2 regions of the Mesorhizobium sp. M8A.F.Ca.ET.207.01.1.1 genome follow, and region 2 is predicted to be linked to the other one. Evidence: predicted binding sites of a transcription regulator. Region 2 holds the regulator's gene; the other holds the start of a gene.
The links. The regulator PhoB, encoded in region 2, activates phosphate uptake and scavenging genes when phosphate is short. The targets are predictions, from matches to a motif close to TGTCATNNANCTGTCAT.
Positions count from the first base shown of each region.

Region 1: the regulator PhoB is predicted to act here: its motif matches at 4,696-4,712, upstream of EN850_RS01090 (LTA synthase family protein).

Region 1 is NZ_SRUS01000001.1:226,626-236,154, forward strand. It holds gene rpsR (30S ribosomal protein S18) at 1-90, opposite strand, end outside; gene rpsF (30S ribosomal protein S6) at 90-578, opposite strand; gene EN850_RS01085 (pilus assembly protein) at 1,043-2,683, shown strand; gene EN850_RS01090 (LTA synthase family protein) at 2,729-4,690, opposite strand; gene fabD (ACP S-malonyltransferase) at 4,935-5,876, shown strand; gene fabG (3-oxoacyl-[acyl-carrier-protein] reductase) at 5,934-6,671, shown strand; gene EN850_RS01105 (acyl carrier protein) at 6,884-7,120, shown strand; gene fabF (beta-ketoacyl-ACP synthase II) at 7,155-8,417, shown strand; gene mltG (endolytic transglycosylase MltG) at 8,517-9,529, shown strand, end outside.
Region 2 is NZ_SRUS01000009.1:77,496-87,024, reverse strand. It holds gene pstS (phosphate ABC transporter substrate-binding protein PstS) at 1-322, shown strand, start outside; gene pstC (phosphate ABC transporter permease subunit PstC) at 389-1,372, shown strand; gene pstA (phosphate ABC transporter permease PstA) at 1,376-2,227, shown strand; gene pstB (phosphate ABC transporter ATP-binding protein PstB) at 2,224-3,027, shown strand; gene phoU (phosphate signaling complex protein PhoU) at 3,053-3,760, shown strand; gene phoB (phosphate regulon transcriptional regulator PhoB) at 3,779-4,468, shown strand; gene EN850_RS24770 (ROK family protein) at 4,734-5,978, opposite strand; gene xylF (D-xylose ABC transporter substrate-binding protein) at 6,243-7,283, shown strand; gene EN850_RS24760 (sugar ABC transporter permease) at 7,425-8,777, shown strand; gene EN850_RS24755 (ATP-binding cassette domain-containing protein) at 8,788-9,529, shown strand, end outside.

The DNA of each region.
Region 1 (9,529 bases), on a different contig from region 2:
GATCTTCGGTGCGTTGGCGCCGGAGAACGGGCAGGTCTTGCGGCGGCGATGGAAAGGGCGCCGGGTCGGGATCTGATTGATGTCGACCATTATTCTGCACCCCCTTCAAAACCTTCGCGCGGACGGCGCGGACCACGGTCGCCGCCTTCGCGATCGCCGAACGAACGCGGGCCACGATCGCCGCGGTCGCCGAAGCTGCGCGCCGGACGATCGCCACGGTCGCGATCGCCGAAGCCACCGCGCTCGGAGCGCTCTTCGCGCTTCTGCATCATGGCCGAGGGGCCTTCCTCATGCGCCTCGACCTTGATGGTCAGGAAACGCAGCACGTCCTCGGACAGACCCATCTGGCGCTCCATCTCGTTGAGCGCTGCCGGCGGGCAGGTGAGGTCCATCAGCGTGTAGTATGCCTTCCGGTTCTTGTTGACCCGGTAGGTGAGGGACTTCAGTCCCCAGTTCTCGACCCGGCCGACGGACCCGCCATTTGCTGCGATGACGCCCTTGTACTGTTCGACAAGCGCATCGACCTGCTGCTGCGAGAGGTCCTGCCGGGCAAGAAACACATGTTCGTAAAGAGCCATTATGGTTCAGTGCCTTTCTTCGTTTCTCTCCCGGTTCCCGGCGGCAAAAGCCTCTGCAACTTCTCTGACCCGCATGTGCCTCGAAAGGCGCGGGAAGAAAGGAGCATGACGAGACGGTCGAGAGCGGAGACACGGGAGGCGGAAGCGCTTCTGGCTTCACACGAAGGTTCTCGAAAAAACCTCCGGCCCTCCGTTCAGCCCCCAGCTGGGACCGGCAGATTGGCGGCGTCTATATAGCAATCCACCGATAAGGCAAGGGCAAGCGGCGTCGCCGATGTCGCAACCACCAGAAAATCAAGCCGCGGCGCCAGCAAGGCCCGGCGATTTTCCCCGGCAACCGGACCTTAACCACAATGTCAGGTTGCGCAGGGTTGCCCTCCGCCGTCAACGGTCGATTCATTATGAAAGGTGCAAAAGCCCGGACAGCCGTGCATGACAAGCGGCAAGCATTTTCGGGGGTAAGGATGCTTCTCAACAGGTTCTGGCGCTCGAAGAGGGGCAATTTCGCGCTTCTCATGGGATTGGGGCTACCCGCCATTCTGTCGGCAGTGGCCTTCGCGACCGATGTCTCGACCATGATGCGGGCGAAGAGCAACCTGCAGAACGCGCTCGATGCGGCAAACCTTGCCTCCTCGCATCTTGGCGATCTCGACATGACCCGCACCGATGCTTTCGACCGCTATTTCCAGGCCAACATCGCTGGCCATGGCGAACTCGTCAACGCGCAGGCGACCCTGACCGTCGATAGGGGCGTCAATTTCATCAAGACCAAGGCGGTCGCCTCGGCCGACGTCAATCTGAACTTCGCTTTCCTGTTTGGCCAGAGCAAGCACATCGTGGTCGATGCCTCGGCGGCCGAGTCCAATAACCAGCTCGAAGTCGTGCTGGTTCTGGACAATACCGGCTCGATGGCTGGCGCCCGCATGACGGCTCTGAGGACGGCGACGAAGTCGTTGCTGGATACGCTCGAATCGACAAAGTCGCCGACGCGCCAGGTCCGTGCCTCGCTGGTTCCCTTCGTCACGGCCGTGAACGTCAATGGCGACGGGTTCGATCCGTCCTGGATCGACATGGACGGCAAATCCTCGACCAACGGTATCAATTTCCCCGTCATCGACGGCAAGCGCCCGAACCACATGGCCCTGTTCAGGCAGCTCAAGGACACCGGATGGGCCGAGCCCGGATGGAACGACACGGGATGGAAGGGCTGCGTGGAGGCGCGGGCCGGCGCCTACAACATTTCCGACACGCCGCCCGACCCGGCTAAGCCCGACACGCTGTTCGTTCCCTATTTTGCGCCGGATGATCCGGGAGATGCGCAGATGCCGTCCAGTTCCTATGGCAATGAGGCAAAATACTACAACAATTCCTATCTCAGCGACGCCAGCGACACGGTCAAGCTAGACAAACAGAAAGGGGACAACCGGCTCGGCATCGACTTCAGCGGCCTCGACAGCGATCCCGACAAAGCCACCAAGGAACAGGTTGCCAAATATGTGGCGCCGGCCAAGGAACTTATCACCGAGACAGGAACTCCCGTCACCGTTGGTCCCAACCGTTCCTGCCCGACCCCCGTCGTTCCCCTGACCGACGATTTCGACAAATTGCGTAAGGCGGCGAGCCAGATGACGGAATGGAACGGCTCCGGCACCAACGTCTCGGAGGGGCTGTCCTGGGGCATGCGGGTGCTCTCGCCCGGCGCGCCCTATACCGGCGGCGCGCCATTCAAGACGCCTGGCGTCAGCAAGATCGTACTCCTGCTCACCGACGGTGAGAACGTCGTCTACGGCGCCAGCCAGCAATCGACGAAGTCCGACTACACATCCTACGGCTATCTGGCGGGTGGCCGCTTCGGGTCGGACAATCAGACGACGGCGGCCCGCAATGTCGACGGCTGGACGAAGAGCGTCTGCACGCAGTTGAAGAACCAGGGCGTGCAGATTTACACGATGGTGCTGCAGTCCGACACCGCCGCCAACCGCACGCTTTACAGCGCCTGCGCTTCCGATCCGAGCGATTATTATGCCGTCAACGATCCGGCCAAGCTGCCGAATGTTTTTCAGCAGATCGCCAACAAGTTCTCGAAGCTGCAACTGACGAATTGAGCGCCCGATGCCGAGAGCGCGCGATACATCCGGGGGGGCCAGACCTCAACTCGTATGGGCGACAACCTTGTCGACCGTCTCGGGGAAGAAGTCGGGCGCGGCATGGCGCTTGCCGAACATCATGTCGTACTGGATCAGCCGGAAGTCGCGGATCGCCGGGTCGATCTCTTTCTGACGCGACCAGTCGGCCGTGGCCGCGCCGGCCGGCGTGAGCAGCAGGTTGCGGTCGACAACGCGATAGCGCTCCCGCATCTCGCCCAGGAAGCCGGTGTAGTAGGGGTGGGTGATGCCCGCGGCGGTGAGGATATGATAGGGCAGGAACGCAGGGCTCACCGTCCCCAGATTCTCGACCGGGCCCGAACGGTTCGACCAGATGATCAGCGGTGTCGCGTGATGTTCGAGAGCGGCCTCCGGCGTCGGTTCCTTGCGGGGCGCGACGTTGTCCTTCAGGAAGCCGGTCTCGACATAGACCGGCCCGAGCGGCGGCAGGTGGTCACCGAAAAAGGCGACAATCGTTGGCCGCTCGCGCGTCTTGGCCCATTCGATCAGCCGCTCGAGGCCGCGGTCCGCGTCGGCTGAACCCTCGGCGTAGGAGAGCAGCGAGTCACGCGCCCACTGGCTGATCGGCGCCTGCACCGAGTGGGTCGGGTTCGAATAACGGTTCGGCTCATACGGGCCATGGTTCTGCAGGCTGACCGCGAAGAAGAAGACGGGGTCGTCGCTGGCGTCGGCTTCGCGGATGATCTCGTCGGTCATCGCAGCGTCGGATGCCAGCGGTCCGCGCTTTTCCATGGGCGGCAGCGTTTCTTCCGATTTGAAGTCGTTGAAGCCGAAATCGGCATAGACGGCGCCGCGATTCCAGAACCAGTTGGTGCCTGGATGGATGGCGCGTGCCCTATAGCCTTCGCTCTTCAGGAAGGTCGCCATCGATGGCGTCGGGGTGCGTACATACTGCTGGTAGGGGATGCTGCCGGCCGGCAGGAAGGCGTTCGAGAACCCGGTCAGCGCTTCGAATTCGATATTGGCGGTCATGCCGCCGAATTCGGGCGAGAACATCGAGCCCGAGCGGAGCGACCGCACATTGGGGATCGGATCGGGCGTGATGGTGACGCCGGGCAGCTTGGTCGAATCCCAGAAGGATTCGCTCATGACGATGATGATGTCTGGCTTCTGGGCCGGCACCGAGGCGCTCACATCGGGCCTGTCGATCGCCGCGATTGCCTTGTCGGAATAGCCCGGCGGGGCAGAGACGTGCGCCATCGGCACGTTGAGCGCGAAGGCGAGCGCAAAGCCGTTGGAGGCGTAGTTTTCCTTCTGGTCCCACATGATCGGGATGATCTGCAGCCGGTCCCTGGTCCACGAGAAGGTGGCGTAGTCCATGATTGAGACGAAGAAGGCGAGCAGCGGCACCGCCAGCGTCAGCCGGGCGAGGCGGCCCTTGTGGCTGAGGGCTGGAACCTTGCGCCGCCAAAGCCGCCAGCCGTAGACGAGCAGGGACAGGCCGACCACGATGCCCGCGACCATGGTGAGCGCGGTCATTGGCCGCTCGCGCACCAGCAGCGGCAACAGCGCGAAGATCTGGCGGGCGTAAAGGAAGTCCGTCGGATAGAGCGGGTCACCGAGATAATGCGACTTCTGGTGGCCGACAAAGGCCAGCGATAGGGTCAGCGGCGCGACGATCATCAGGCTTTGATGACTGCGGCCGAGCACGGCATCGAGGCCGATCAGGACCAGCGCGAACACGACGATGGTGGTCCAGCCCGGCTTGAACGGCTGCAGGAAGAAGGAAACGGTGCCGGCGACATCACCGCGCACGATCAGTTCGATGGCGAACACCATGACGGCCGAGATCGCCAGGCTGATCAGCCCGTAGCGGACGACCGGCCATCTCCGGCCCGGCAGATAGCCGGTGGACGGATCGTCTTCCAGGAATTGCGGCGCGGCGTTGCCGGCACGTTTCGAACTCTTTGCCACTTTAACTTCCCACCCAAAGACAACCCACGTCATTCGATTGTCATATAATTGTCACGCAAAGCTAGCGCCTGTGACGGAAATAAGAAGAGCCAGCAAACGATTCGTGAGCGGTTTTCATCAGGTGTGATCGCCAAAAAGCCCTTTCGGAACAGGCACTCGCTCAAGGATACGGCCTTCGGCATGGGCTGAAGTGGCTTGACTTGGCGGCGTGCCTTGCGTCACAGGCAGGGAAAATTCGTAGTATCACGCAAGCAGAACCAGTCTGGGGAGCCCTCGCATGGCCGTCGCATTTACCTTTCCAGGACAGGGCAGCCAGGCTGTCGGCATGGGCAAGGATCTCGCCGATGCCTTTCCCGAAGCGCGCAGGGTCTTCCAGGAAGTCGATGATGCGCTCGGCGAAAACCTGTCGAAGCTGATCTGGGAAGGTCCCGAAGAGACCTTGACGCTGACGGCCAACGCGCAGCCGGCCCTGATGGCGGTATCGCTGGCGGCGATCAGGGCGCTGGAAGCGCGCGGTTTCTCGCTGAAGGACCAGGTCGCCTATGTCGCCGGCCATTCGCTGGGCGAATATTCGGCACTCGCCGCCGCCGGCTTCGTTTCCGTCGCCGATGCCGCTCGTCTGCTGCGCATTCGCGGTAACGCCATGCAGGCGGCGGTGCCGGCCGGCGAGGGCGCCATGGCGGCGATCATCGGGTTGGAGCAGGCCGATGTCGAAGATGCCTGCGCCGAGGCCGCTAAGGGCTCGATTTGCCAGATCGCCAACGACAATGGCGGCGGCCAGCTGGTCATCTCAGGTGCAAAGGTCGCGGTCGAGCTGGCAGCGAAACTGTGCACCGATAAGGGCGCCAAGCGTGCGCTGATGCTGCAGGTGTCGGCGCCCTTCCATTCGGCGCTGATGGCGCCGGCGGCCAACGTCATGCGCGAGGCGCTTGCCGGCGTGGCAAAGACCGCGCCAGTCGTTCCCGTCGTGTCCAACGTATCGGTGCAGCCGTCGACCGATCCCGACGAGATCGCCGGGCGCTTGGTCGAGCAGGTGACCGGTCGCGTGCGCTGGCGCGAAACGGTGGAATGGTTCGGCGCCAACGGCCTCACCACGCTTTACGAGATCGGTGCCGGCAAGGTGCTTTCGGGACTGGCTCGCCGCATCAACCGCGATATCGCCACCGCGTCCGTCTGTTCCTCGGCCGAGGTCGAGGCGGCACTTGCGGCGCTTGCATAAAGCGCCATTTGAGACCATCCCTATAAGGGGCGCCCTCTTCTCAACCTGGAGACAAAAATGTTCGAATTGACCGGCCGCAAGGCGCTTGTCACCGGCGCATCGGGGGGCATCGGCGAGGCGATCGCCAGGGTGCTGCATGCGCAGGGCGCGATCGTCGGCCTGCACGGCACGCGCGTCGAGAAACTGGAAACGCTGGCCTCCGAACTGGGCGATCGGGTCAAGCTGTTCCCGGCCAACCTGTCGAACCGTGACGAGGTCAAGGCACTCGGCCAGAAGGCGGAGGCCGATCTCGAGGGCGTCGATATCCTGGTCAACAATGCCGGCATCACCAAGGACGGCCTGTTCGTGCGCATGTCGGACGCCGACTGGGATACGGTGCTGGAGGTCAATCTCACCGCCGTTTTCCGGCTGACCCGTGAACTGACCCACCCGATGATGCGCCGCCGCCATGGCCGCATCATCAACATCACATCGGTGGTCGGCGTGACCGGCAATCCCGGCCAGGCGAACTACTGCGCCTCCAAGGCCGGCATGATCGGCTTGTCCAAATCGCTGGCGCAGGAAATCGCCACCCGCAACATCACCGTCAACTGCGTCGCTCCGGGCTTCATCGAATCGGCGATGACCGACAAGCTCAACGAGAAGCAGAAAGAGGCGATCATGGCGGCGATCCCGACGAAGCGCATGGGCACCAGTGCCGAAGTGGCGTCCGCCGTTGCTTATCTGGCTTCGAACGAGGCCGCCTACGTAACCGGGCAAACCATCCACGTGAATGGCGGCATGGCGATGATCTGAGCGAGCTCCGGCAGCAACATCGCCGCGCTGTGAAAACCCACCATTTCGGCTTGGACCTCGGCAATTTTTCGTGTAATGCGGCCCGCAACCCGGCGGTTCGGGCAAAAACCGGTCCGTGGCCGTTGCGTTTCCGGCAGGACCATCTTTCAGCTTGATTAGCGGCATTCCGCCCGCTAACGAAGACAGACAAACAAAAGACGAGGATGCCCCAAATGAGTGACACCGCAGAGCGCGTCAAGAAGATCGTCATCGAGCACCTTGGCGTCGATGCCGACAAAGTGACGGAGCAGGCGAGCTTCATCGATGATCTGGGCGCTGACAGCCTCGACACGGTTGAACTCGTCATGGCGTTCGAAGAAGAATTCGGCGTCGAGATCCCCGACGACGCAGCAGAGACCATTCTGACCGTTGGCGATGCGGTGAAGTACATCGACAAGGCTTCGGCCTGACGCTTTCCGCAGTCGTCACCGGGGAGGACCTGCGATGAGGCGTGTCGTCGTCACGGGCCTTGGCCTGGTTTCGCCGTTCGGCATGGGCTTCGAGCACGGCTGGAAGCAACTGCTGACCGGCCGCAGCGCTGCCAAGCGCGTCACCGAGTTCGAAGTGGACGATCTTGCCTGCAAGATCGCCCACGTCATTCCGCGTGGCGACGGCTCCAACGGTACGCTCAATCCCGAAGCCATTCTCGAGCCGAAGGAACTTCGCAAGATCGGCGACTTCATCCTGTACGGGATCGCGGCCGCCGATGAAGCGCTGAAGGATTCCGGCTGGCAGCCTTCCACCGAAGAAGAGCGTTGCGCCACCGGTGTGCTGATCGGCTCCGGCATCGGCGGTCTCGAGGGCATCGCCGAGAACGCGATCATCCTGAAGGAACGCGGCCCGCGCCGCATCAGCCCATTCTTCATTCCCGGAAACATCATCAATCTCGTGTCGGGCCAGGTTTCGATCCGGCACGGATTGAAAGGCCCCAACCACGCTGTCGTCACCGCTTGCTCGACCGGCGCGCACGCCATTGGCGACGCCGCCCGGCTGATCATCTTCGGCGATGCCGACATCATGCTGGCCGGCGGCGCCGAATCGCCGGTGACCCGACTTTCGCTCGCCGGCTTCGCGGCCTGCCGGGCACTCTCGACCGAGCGCAACGACACCCCGCAAACCGCCTCGCGGCCCTACGACCGCGACCGCGACGGCTTCGTCATGGGCGAGGGGGCCGGTGTCGTGGTTCTGGAAGAGCTCGAGCATGCCAAGGCGCGCGGCGCCAAGATCTACGCCGAGGTGACCGGCTACGGTCTGACCGGCGACGCCTATCACATCACCGCGCCGGCCGAAGATGGCGACGGAGCCTTCCGTTGCATGACCGCGGCGCTGAAGCGGGCAAAGCTTACGCCGGCCGATGTCGACTACATCAATGCGCACGGCACCTCGACCATGGCCGATACGATCGAACTCGGCGCTGTCGAGCGGCTGGTCGGCAATGCGGCTTCCAAGATTTCGATGTCGTCGACCAAGTCGTCGATCGGCCATTTGCTGGGCGCGGCCGGTGCCGCCGAAGCGATCTTTTCGATCCTCGCCATCCGTGACAATATCGCACCTGCGACCATCAACCTCGACAATCCCGAGCGCGAAACCGCGATCGACCTGGTGCCGAACAAGCCGCGCCCGCGCCAGATCGACGTGGCACTGTCCAATTCCTTCGGCTTCGGCGGCACCAACGCCTCGCTGGTCTTCCAGCGTTATAATGGCTGACCGAGCTGCCGGGCGGTGCTTTGGCGTGCCGTCAATTTTGCCATATTCGCCCCTACTCTGCCGCAGGGGATTCGTTGAGAGATCGAACGGTAGGGCGAAATGAACACAAATCCGTCAGGCAACGGAGAATTCGGGCAAAGGCCGGCGAATACCGGGCCGATCGTGCCGAAGACGGCAAGCGAGGCGCTGCGGCCGGAGGCTGGAACGCCGCCGCCGAAACGGTCGCGCGCTTCGCGCAGCCAGATCGTCGTGTTCATGAACTTCGTCATCTCCTCGGTGATGCTGATGGTTCTGGCGGCAGGCGTGGCCCTCTATTTCGGCAAGCAGGAGTTTACCGAACCCGGCCCTTCCGCCAATGGCGACACCTTCCTCGTCAAGCCCAACACCGGCGTCCAGGATATCGCCGACCAGCTTGAGCGCCGCGGACTGATCAGCGACGCCCGCGTGTTCCGCCTCGGCGTGCGTGCCTTCGGCAACGATTCCGCGCTCAAGGCCGGTGAATACGAGATCAAGCCCAGGGCGTCCATGCGCGAGATCATGGAGCTCCTGAAGAGTGGCAAGTCGGTGATGTACTCGCTGACTATTCCCGAAGGGCTGACGGTCGAGCAGGCTTTGCAGCGCATCGCCGACGAACCCGCCCTGAGCGGCGATATGCCGTCGAAGACGCCCCCCGAGGGTAGTCTTGCCACCGACACGCTGCGCTTCACGCGAGGCGCAACGCGCCAGCAGATGGTCGACAAGCTGCTCGCCGATCAGAAGAAACTGGTCGATGAGGTGTGGCAGCGGCGCGCGCCGGATCTGCCTCTGGCCAGCGTCGAGGACTTTGTCACCCTGGCCTCGATCGTCGAGAAGGAAACCGGCAAGGGCGATGAACGCTCACGCGTGGCCGCCGTCTTCCTGAACCGGTTGGCCAAGGGCATGCGCCTGCAGTCCGATCCGACCATCATCTACGGTCTGTTTGGCGGCAAGGGCAAGCCGGCGGACCGTCCGATCTACCAGTCCGACATCCAGAAGCAGACGCCTTACAACACCTATGTGATCAGCGGCTTGCCGCCGACACCCATCGCCAATCCCGGCCGCGCGGCCCTCGAAGCCGTGGCCAATCCGTCGAA
Region 2 (9,529 bases):
GTCGCTCGAATCCTTCGGCGCCGCCGCTTCGAATGCCGACTTCAAGACTGCCAAGAACTTCAACGTCATCATCACCAACGAGCCCGGCGACGCCACCTGGCCGATCGCCGCCTCGACCTGGGTGCTGATCCACAAGGCTCCGGACGATGCCGCCGCCACCGGCGAAGCGCTGAAGTTCTTTGCCTGGGCCTACAAGGACGGCAAGGAAACCGCCAAGGCGCTCGACTACGTGTCGATCCCCGACAGCGTCGTCGACCTGATCAAGGCTTCGTGGAAGGCCGACATCCAGGCCGGCGGCAAGCCGGTCTACGCTGGCGAGTAACATCACCCGAAGGAGCGCCGCTTTACGCGGCGCTCCTTTTTCTCAACACAAAGAGCCGAGCTTGACATGAGTGCTGTCCAGGAAGCCTTGCCAGCCATCAAGGGCTCGCGCGATGCCATCGTCAAACGTTTCGCGCTGACGGACACGATCTTCCATGCGGCGACCCGTGCCGCCGCGATCCTGGTTCTGGTCCTGCTTGGCGGCGTCGCCATCTCGTTGTTTGCCGGTTCCTGGCAAGCGCTCTCGACCTTCGGCTTTTCCTTTCTGACCACGGAAAGCTGGAACCCGGTGACCGAGAAATTCGGTGCGCTGGCGCCCATCTACGGCACCATCATCACATCCGCCATCGCCATCCTGATTGCCGTGCCGCTCGGCATTGGCATCGCGATCTTTCTCACCGAACTTTGCCCGCGCGCATTGCGGCGCCCGATTGGCATGGCGGTCGAACTGCTCGCCGGCATCCCCTCGATCATCTACGGCATCTGGGGCCTGTTCGTGCTGGCACCGTTCCTGCAGACGACGGTGCAACCCTTTATCATCTGGCTGTTCCATGGTGTTCCCGGGCTCAACAATCTGTTTGCCGGCCCGCCCTATGGTATCGGCCTGCTCACCTCGGCGATGATCCTCGCCATCATGATCCTGCCTTTCATCACCTCGATCACCAAGGACGTGTTCGACACGGTGCCGTCGGTGCTGAAAGAGTCGGCCTACGGCATCGGTTGCACGACCTGGGAAGTGACGCGGCGCGTGGTCATTCCCTATACCCGGATCGGTATCATGGGCGGCGTCATGCTCGCCCTTGGCCGTGCGCTCGGCGAAACGATGGCCGTCACTTTCGTCATCGGCAACGCGCACCGCATCTCGACTTCGCTGTTCGCGCCCGCCACGACGATCTCGGCAACCATCGCCAACGAATTCACCGAAGCCGTTGGCGATCTCTACACCTCCTCGCTGGTGGCGCTCGGCCTGATCCTGTTCGTCATCACCTTCCTCATCCTTGCCATCGCACGCTACATGCTGATGCGCATCGACGCCCGTACGGGAGCCTGACCGATGTCGACAGCCGCATCGCTTCACCAAAGCCGCAAGCGCAAGAATGGCGTGATGATGACGCTGTGCGTCGTCGCCGCCGGCATTGGCCTCGCCTGGCTGGCGCTTATCCTCGGCGCGCTGCTCTACAAGGGCCTGTCCGGCGTCTCGCTGGCCGTGTTCACCGAAATGACGCCTCCGCCCGGCGACGCCGGCGGCCTGCTCAATGCCATCTACGGCAGCGTGGTGATGACGATCATCGCCGTGATCGTCGGCACGCCGATCGGCGTGCTCGCCGGTACCTACATGGCCGAATACGGCCGCTTCTCCAAGCTCACCACCATCGTGCGCTTCATCAACGATATCCTGTTGTCGGCGCCATCGATCATCATCGGCCTGTTCGTCTACGAGCTGATGGTGCGGCCGATGGGACATTTCTCCGCCATTGCCGGCGCCGTTGCGCTGGCCATCCTGGTCATTCCGGTCGTGGTGCGCACCACCGAGGACATGCTCAACCTGGTGCCGAACGCGCTGCGTGAAGCCGGCACCGCGATCGGCGCGCCGCGCTGGGTGGTCATCAAATCTGTCGCTTACCGCGCCGCGCTCTCCGGCATCGTCACCGGCATATTGCTCGCCATCGCCCGCATCTCCGGCGAGACGGCGCCGCTGCTCTTCACCGCGCTCAACAACCAGTTCTGGTCGAGCAATCTCAACGCGCCGATGGCCAGCCTGCCTGTCACCATCTTCCAGTTCGCTCTCAGCCCCTATGAGGAATGGCAGCAACTGGCATGGACCGGCGCACTCATAATCACCCTGACGGTTCTCGGCCTGAGCATTTTCGCCCGCAGCCTTACCGGACGCAGAGAGGACAGATGAAACCGATGTTGTCCACCGAGTTGAACACGCCCGAAGTGGCCGTGGATAAGGCCAAGATCGAGGTCAAGAACCTCAACTTCTACTACGGCCAGTCGAAGGCGTTGAAGGATATCAGCCTGTCGCTGCCCGAGCGCAGCGTCACCGCCTTCATCGGCCCGTCGGGCTGCGGGAAGTCGACGCTGCTGCGCGTCTTCAACCGCATCTACGAGCTCTACCCGAAGCAGAGCGCCGACGGCCAGGTGCTGCTCGACGGCCAGAACATCCTCGACCGCTCGCAGGATCTCAATCTCCTGCGCACCAAGATCGGCATGGTGTTCCAGAAGCCGACGCCGTTCCCGATGTCGATCTACGAGAACATCGCTTTCGGCGTCCGTCTCTACGAGAAGATCAGCAAGTCCGAGATGGACGGCCGTGTCGAACAGGCGCTGAAGCGCGCGGCATTGTGGACCGAGGTCAAGGACAAGCTCAACGCCAGCGGCCTCAGCCTGTCGGGCGGCCAGCAGCAGCGTCTTTGCATCGCCCGCACCGTGGCGGTGAAGCCGGAAGTCATCCTGCTCGACGAACCAGCCTCGGCGCTCGATCCGCTGTCGACCGCCAAGATCGAGGAACTGATCGACGAGCTGCAGGCCGACTACACGATCGTCATCGTCACCCACAACATGCAGCAGGCGGCGCGCGTGTCGCGCCAGACGGCGTTCATGTATCTGGGCGAACTGGTCGAATTCGACAAGACCGAGAAGATCTTCACGTCGCCTCGCGAGAAGCGCACGCAGGACTACATCACCGGCCGCTTCGGCTGATATCACGCATACGAGGACCAGGATCATGGCCGAACACACAGTCGCAGCCTTCGATGAGGATCTCGGACAGATCAGCAGGCTGATCAGCGACATGGGCGATCTCGCCGGCACGATGGTCGGCGGCGCCACCAAGGCTCTGCTGAATTCCGACAACGCGCTGGCACAGCGCGTCGTCTCCGACGACGCCATCATGGATGCGCGCCAGCGCGAACTCGACGACCGCGCCATCACCCTGATCGCCAAGCGCCAGCCGATGGCCGACGATCTGCGTCATGTCGTCGGCTCGATCCGCATGGCGGGCGACCTCGAGCGCATCGGCGACCTTGCCAAGAACATCGCCAAGCGTGTCGGTTCCGTCGGCCTCACCGCCACGCCGCGCGACCTGTCGCACTCGATCGATTCCATGGCGCAGCTGGTGCTGATCCAGGTGCAGGGCGTGGTCGAGGAATATGCGGCCGGCGATGCCGCCGCCCTCGCCAAGCTCAGGAATGACGACGAACGCATCGACGTCAAATACACCTCGGTGTTCCGCGAACTGCTGACCTACATGATGGAGGATCCGCGCAACATCACGGCTTGCACGCATCTCTTGTTCTGCGCCAAGAATCTCGAGCGCATCGGCGACCATGTGACCAACATCGCCGAGAATGCGTATTATGTGCTGACCGGAACGCAACTGCCCGCCAATCGTCCGAAGCAGGACGAGACGGCGATGTCGGCGCCGGCGGCTTGACGATAGGATGATCTGCCAATGATCGCGCCACGCATCATGGTGGTGGAGGACGAGGAGCCGCTCGGCGTGCTCCTCCGCTACAATCTGGAATCGGAAGGCTACCAGGTCGAGGTGGTGCCGCGCGGCGACGAAGCCGAGATCCGCCTCCAGGAGAATGTGCCCGACCTCCTGGTGCTCGACTGGATGGTGCCGGCTGTTTCCGGCATCGAACTCTGTCGGCGCCTGCGAATGCGGCCCGAGACCGAGAGGTTGCCGATCATCATGCTGACGGCGCGCGGTGAGGAGAGCGACCGCGTGCGTGGCCTTTCGACCGGCGCCGACGACTATCTGGTCAAGCCGTTCTCGACGCCGGAATTCATGGCCCGGGTCAAGGCGCTGCTGCGTCGCGCCAAGCCGGAAGTGCTGTCCAGCGTGCTCAAGGTCGGCGACATCGTGCTCGACCGTGAATCGCACCGGGTCTATCGCAAGAAGAGCGAAATCCGGCTCGGACCGACCGAGTTCCGGCTGCTCGAATTCATGATGCGCCATCCCGGCCGGGTGTTCTCGCGCAGCCAGTTGCTCGACAATGTCTGGGGCGAGACGATCTATATCGACGAGCGCACGGTGGACGTGCATGTCGGCCGGCTGCGCAAGGCGGTCAACAATGGCCGCATGCCCGACGTCATCCGCACCATCCGCGGGGCGGGCTACGCGATCAGGGAAGACTAGGTCGAGGGCGGCTACGCCCCTGACTTCGTCATCCACGAGCGGAGCAAGGAGCGAAGCGACGCGGCGCAGACCCGAGGATCCGTGCCGGGACCTCGACGCGTCGCCGCAGTGCAGAATTCTGCGCCGTTGCACTCTACGATCGAGGTCACGGCATGGATCCCAGGGTCTCCGCGACGCCGCTTCGCGGCTGCTCCGCCCAGGGATGACGACCTTGAGGGCGCTCGGCCAACCTCCAGCATTGGTGGTGATTCACCGGAGCGTTCGCTCAGGCGACGCTCTTCCCAGCACTGCCTCTCGCCTGCACGCCCGGCGCGAAAATCTCCTGGTCGACGAAGGTCAAGGCGCGCATGGCGCAGCCTTCGCGGATGAGCGGCAGTTCGTTCGGCTCGGTGTCGAAGGAAATCGATTCCGAATGCTGGCCGCCGGCGGTCTGGGCGATGGCCTCGCGCAAGGCCGGCTCGATCAGGTCGAAGGCGGCGGCACTGACACCGACCATGGCGACCGGCGCCGGGTCGATCAGCGCGAACAGGCTGCCCAGCCCATAGCCCAGCGCCTCGCCCGCCTTGCGATACGCTTCGCGCTCCGGTCCGTCTTTCTCCCTTGCCGTCGCGGCGAGTGTCCGCATCTGCGCGTCGCTGACATCGGCGACCGGTTCGGCGTCCTCGCCAAGCTGCCTGGCATTACGCCAGATGGCATAGTTGCCGGCATAGGCCTCGACGCAGCCGCGCCGCCCGCAACGGCAGAGCGCGCCGCCCGGGCGATGGATCATGTGGCCGAATTCGCCGCCCGATGAATGGGTGCCGGTGAACAGTTCGCCCTTGAGCACCAGGCCCATGCCGATGCCGTGCGAGAGCAGGATGGCGATGAAGTCGTCGCGGTAGCGTTGAGGGTCGCGCCAGCGCAACGCCACCGCCATCATGTTGCAGTCGTTCTCCATGGTGGCGGGGATGCCGAATTCGGCTTCGAGTATGTCGGCGAAGGCAATGTCCGTCTGCGGCGTGATCGGCGACCACAGCATGGCACGCGCCTCGGTGTCGGTGATGCCCTGGATCGCCAGCGCGATGCGGGCAACACTGCGGACATCGAGATCGGGGTCCTCGATGCGGCGGCGCACTATTGCCGTGCATTCGCCGATCAGCGCCTCGCGCGACATGGTCAGCGTGTCCAGCCGGCGCTGCTCCTCGGCGACCACCTGGCCGGCATAATCGATGACGGCGACGGATAGGAAATTCAGCGACAGCACCACGGTCATCACAGCCGCGGCCTCGGGGTTGAGGCCGAGGCCAACCTGCGGCCGGCCGCGTTTGAGTGAGCCGGCCTCGTTCGGCTTGCCTTCGGTCAGGATACCTTCGCCGATCAGGTCGGCGGATATCGCCGATATGGTCGAGTGGCTGAGGCCAGTGGTGGCGGCGATCTCGGTGCGCGAGGGCTGACCATCCCGGCGCACGGCTGCAATCACCATTGCGCGGTTGCGCCGGCGCAGATCGTCGTGGCGGATTCCCACCGACATGCTTTCCCTCCCGGTTGCCGCGGTTCTTGATCCCCCTCGAATACCTCCGGCAACAGGGTCAAACACTGGCAGAAGCGGCCGGTGCTGTCATTTATTTATTGCGAGGCTCGAAAAAAAATTTCCGGCACCTCAAAATCCATCAGAATCGATGTTGACAGTGTTCCGGTGATGGACCAGTGTTTTTTCGAGGCTCGAAAAAATAGAGCCTTTGTGCCGGCCTTCGGGCCAGTTTGGTCGCGCCATACGCGGCGCAGGGAGGATATCATGAAGAGATTCACAGCCGCCATCCTGGCGGGTGTCGCCATGTCGCTGACACTGGTGTCGGTCGCGCAGGCGAAGGACAAGGTCATCGGCGTTTCCTGGTCCAACTTCCAGGAAGAGCGCTGGAAGACCGACGAGGCCGCCATGAAGAAGGCGATCGAGGCCGCGGGCGACAAGTACATTTCCGCCGATGCGCAGTCCAATCCCGGCAAGCAGCTGACCGATGTCGAGAGCCTGATTTCGCAGGGCGCCAATTCGCTGATCATCCTGGCGCAGGATGCCTCGGCCATCGGTCCGGCGGTGCAGAAAGCGCTCGACGAGGGCATTCCGGTCGTCGGCTATGACCGCCTGATCGAAAACAAGGACGTCTTCTACCTGACCTTCGACAACAAGGAAGTCGGCCGCATGCAGGCCCGCGAAGTGTTCAAGGTGAAGCCTGAAGGCAACTACGTCTTCATCAAGGGCTCGGGTGCCGACCCGAATGCCGACTTCCTGTTCTCGGGCTCGATGGAAGTGCTGAAGGAAGCCATCGACTCGGGCAAGATCAAGAATGTCGGCGAGGCCTATACGGACGGCTGGCTGCCCGCCAACGCCCAGAAGAACATGGAGCAGTTCCTCACCGCCAATGACAACAAGGTCGACGCGGTGGTCGCGGCCAATGACGGCACCGCCGGCGGCGTCGTCGCGGCGCTGACGGCGCAGGGGCTCGCCGGCACCGTGCCGGTCTCTGGCCAGGACGGCGACCACGCCGCGCTCAACCGCATCGCGCTCGGCACCCAGACCGTGTCGGTGTGGAAGGACGCCCGTGAACTCGGCAAGAACGCCGCCGAGATCGCCTCGCAGCTCGCCGACGGCAAGAAGATGACCGACATCGCCGGCGTGAAGGACTTCACGACGCCTGGCGGCAACACCGTCAAGTCGCTGTTCCTGACCCCGGTCGCCATCACCAAGGATAATCTCAACCTCGTCATCGACGCCGGCTGGATCAAGAAGGACGAAGTCTGCGCGGGCGTCGCCGCCGGCAGCGTTGCGGCCTGCAACTGAGTTTGACCGCTTGAAGAAATGAAGGCGCCGCGGCCCAAAGCCGCGGCGTTTTCTCAAAAAGATTTGTGTTTCCGCATCACGCGGATAGCTTCTAGGCTGGCTTCGGCATCCGCGTAGACGGCCAGCCGGTTGGAGGAAATCATGACCGATACGACGTCCAACCCGCAGGCCGATACCGCGCGCGCCTCGGAACTCGGCGCGGTCGCCCGGTTCCTGAAGGCGACCGAGATCGACACCCGCATGCTCGGCATGATCGGCGCCCTGCTGCTGATCTGGGTCGCGCTGCATGTGATTTCGAGCCTGCGTCTCGGCGTCAATCCGCTCGATTTCGACAGCCGCACGTTTCTCACGCCGCGCAATCTGTGGAACCTGTCGGTGCAGACGTCCGCGGTCGCCATCATGGCTTGTGGCATGGTGCTGGTCATCGTCATGCGCAACATCGACCTGTCCGTCGGTTCCGCCGAGGGCCTGATCGGCATGGTCATGGGTTTTGCGCAGGTGCATTTCCTGGTTCGGTTCGTGGGGCTTGAACTCGGCAACCCATGGATCTGGGTCCTGGCTCTGGTCATCGGCCTGGCGCTCGGCCTTTTGATCGGCGCCTTCCAGGGCTTCGTCATTGCCTATCTCGAAGTGCCGGCCTTCATCGTCACGCTGGGCGGCCTGCTGGTCTGGCGCGGCGCCGCCTGGTGGGTCACGTCAGGCCAGACGGTGGCACCGCTCGACGCCACCTTCCAGCTGATGGGCGGCGGCCCGGCCGGATCGATCGGCGCCACCTGGAGCTGGGTCGTGGGCATCGTCGCCTGCCTGGCCGTCGTGTTCGCGCTGTTCAACGGGCGCGTGCAGCGCAAGCGCTTCCGCTTCCCGCTGCGGCCGGTCTGGGCCGAGACGCTGCTCGGCGCCGTCACCTGCGCCGTCATCATGGGCGCGGTCTGGCTGGCCAACTCCTATCCATGGCCGATCGGCATCGTGAACCGCTACGCGGCCGCCAACAACATCACCGTACCCGAGGGCGGCCTGTTCATCGCCCACGGCATCGCGATACCGGTGCTGATGGCGGTCGCCGTCGGCCTGGTCATGACCTTCATCACCAACCGCACCCGTTTCGGCCGTTATGTCTTTGCCATAGGCGGCAATCCGGAAGCGGCCAATCTCGCCGGCATCAACACGCGCTGGATCACCATGAAGGTGTTCATGATCATGGGCGTGCTGGCCACGATCGCAGCCGCCATTTCGTCGGCCCGGCAGAACTCCTCCACCAATGTGCTTGGCACATTGGACGAGCTGCTCGTCATTGCCGCGGCCGTCATCGGCGGCACGTCGCTTGCCGGCGGCTCGGGAACGATCATCGGCGCCATGCTCGGCGCATTGCTGATGCAGTCGCTGCAGTCGGGCATGGTGCTGCTCGGCGTCGACTCGCCGCTGCAGAGCATCGTCGTCGGCGCCGTGCTGGTCATCGCGGTGTGGCTCGATACCGTCTATCGCAAGCGGGTTTAGGGATACGATCATGGCTGACAAAACCGCTCCCGCAACTGCCCCCGCAACCGCCCCCATGGGCACGCCGCTGGTCGACATGCGCAACATCTCGATCGCCTTCGGCGGCATCCGTGCCGTCGACGACGCGTCGATCGACCTTTTCCCGGGCGAGGTCGTAGCGCTGCTCGGCCACAACGGCGCCGGCAAGTCGACGCTGATCAAGATCCTGTCCGGTGCCTACAAGCGCGATGCCGGCCAGATCTTCGTCAATGGCGAGGAGGCAGCGATCTCCAACCCGCGCGACGCCAAGAAATACGGCATCGAGACGATCTACCAGACGCTGGCGCTGGCCGACAATGTCGATGCCGCCGCCAATCTGTTCCTCGGCCGCGAGCTGATGACCGCCTGGGGCACGCTCGACGACGTCGCCATGGAGGCCGAGGCGCGCAAGGTGATGGGGCGGCTCAATCCCCGCTTCCAGCGCTTCAAGGAGCCGGTGATCAAACTGTCAGGCGGACAGCGGCAGTCGGTGGCGATCGCACGCGCCATCCTGTTCAACGCCCGCATCCTGATCATGGACGAGCCGACGGCGGCACTCGGCCCCCAGGAAACGGCACAGGTCGGCGAACTGGTCAGGCAGCTCAAGTCCGACGGCATCGGCATTTTCCTGATCAGCCACGACATCCACGACGTGTTCGAGCTCGCCGACCGGGTTTGCGTGATGAAGAACGGCCAGGTGGTCGGCACGGCACGCACCACGGACGTCACCCAGG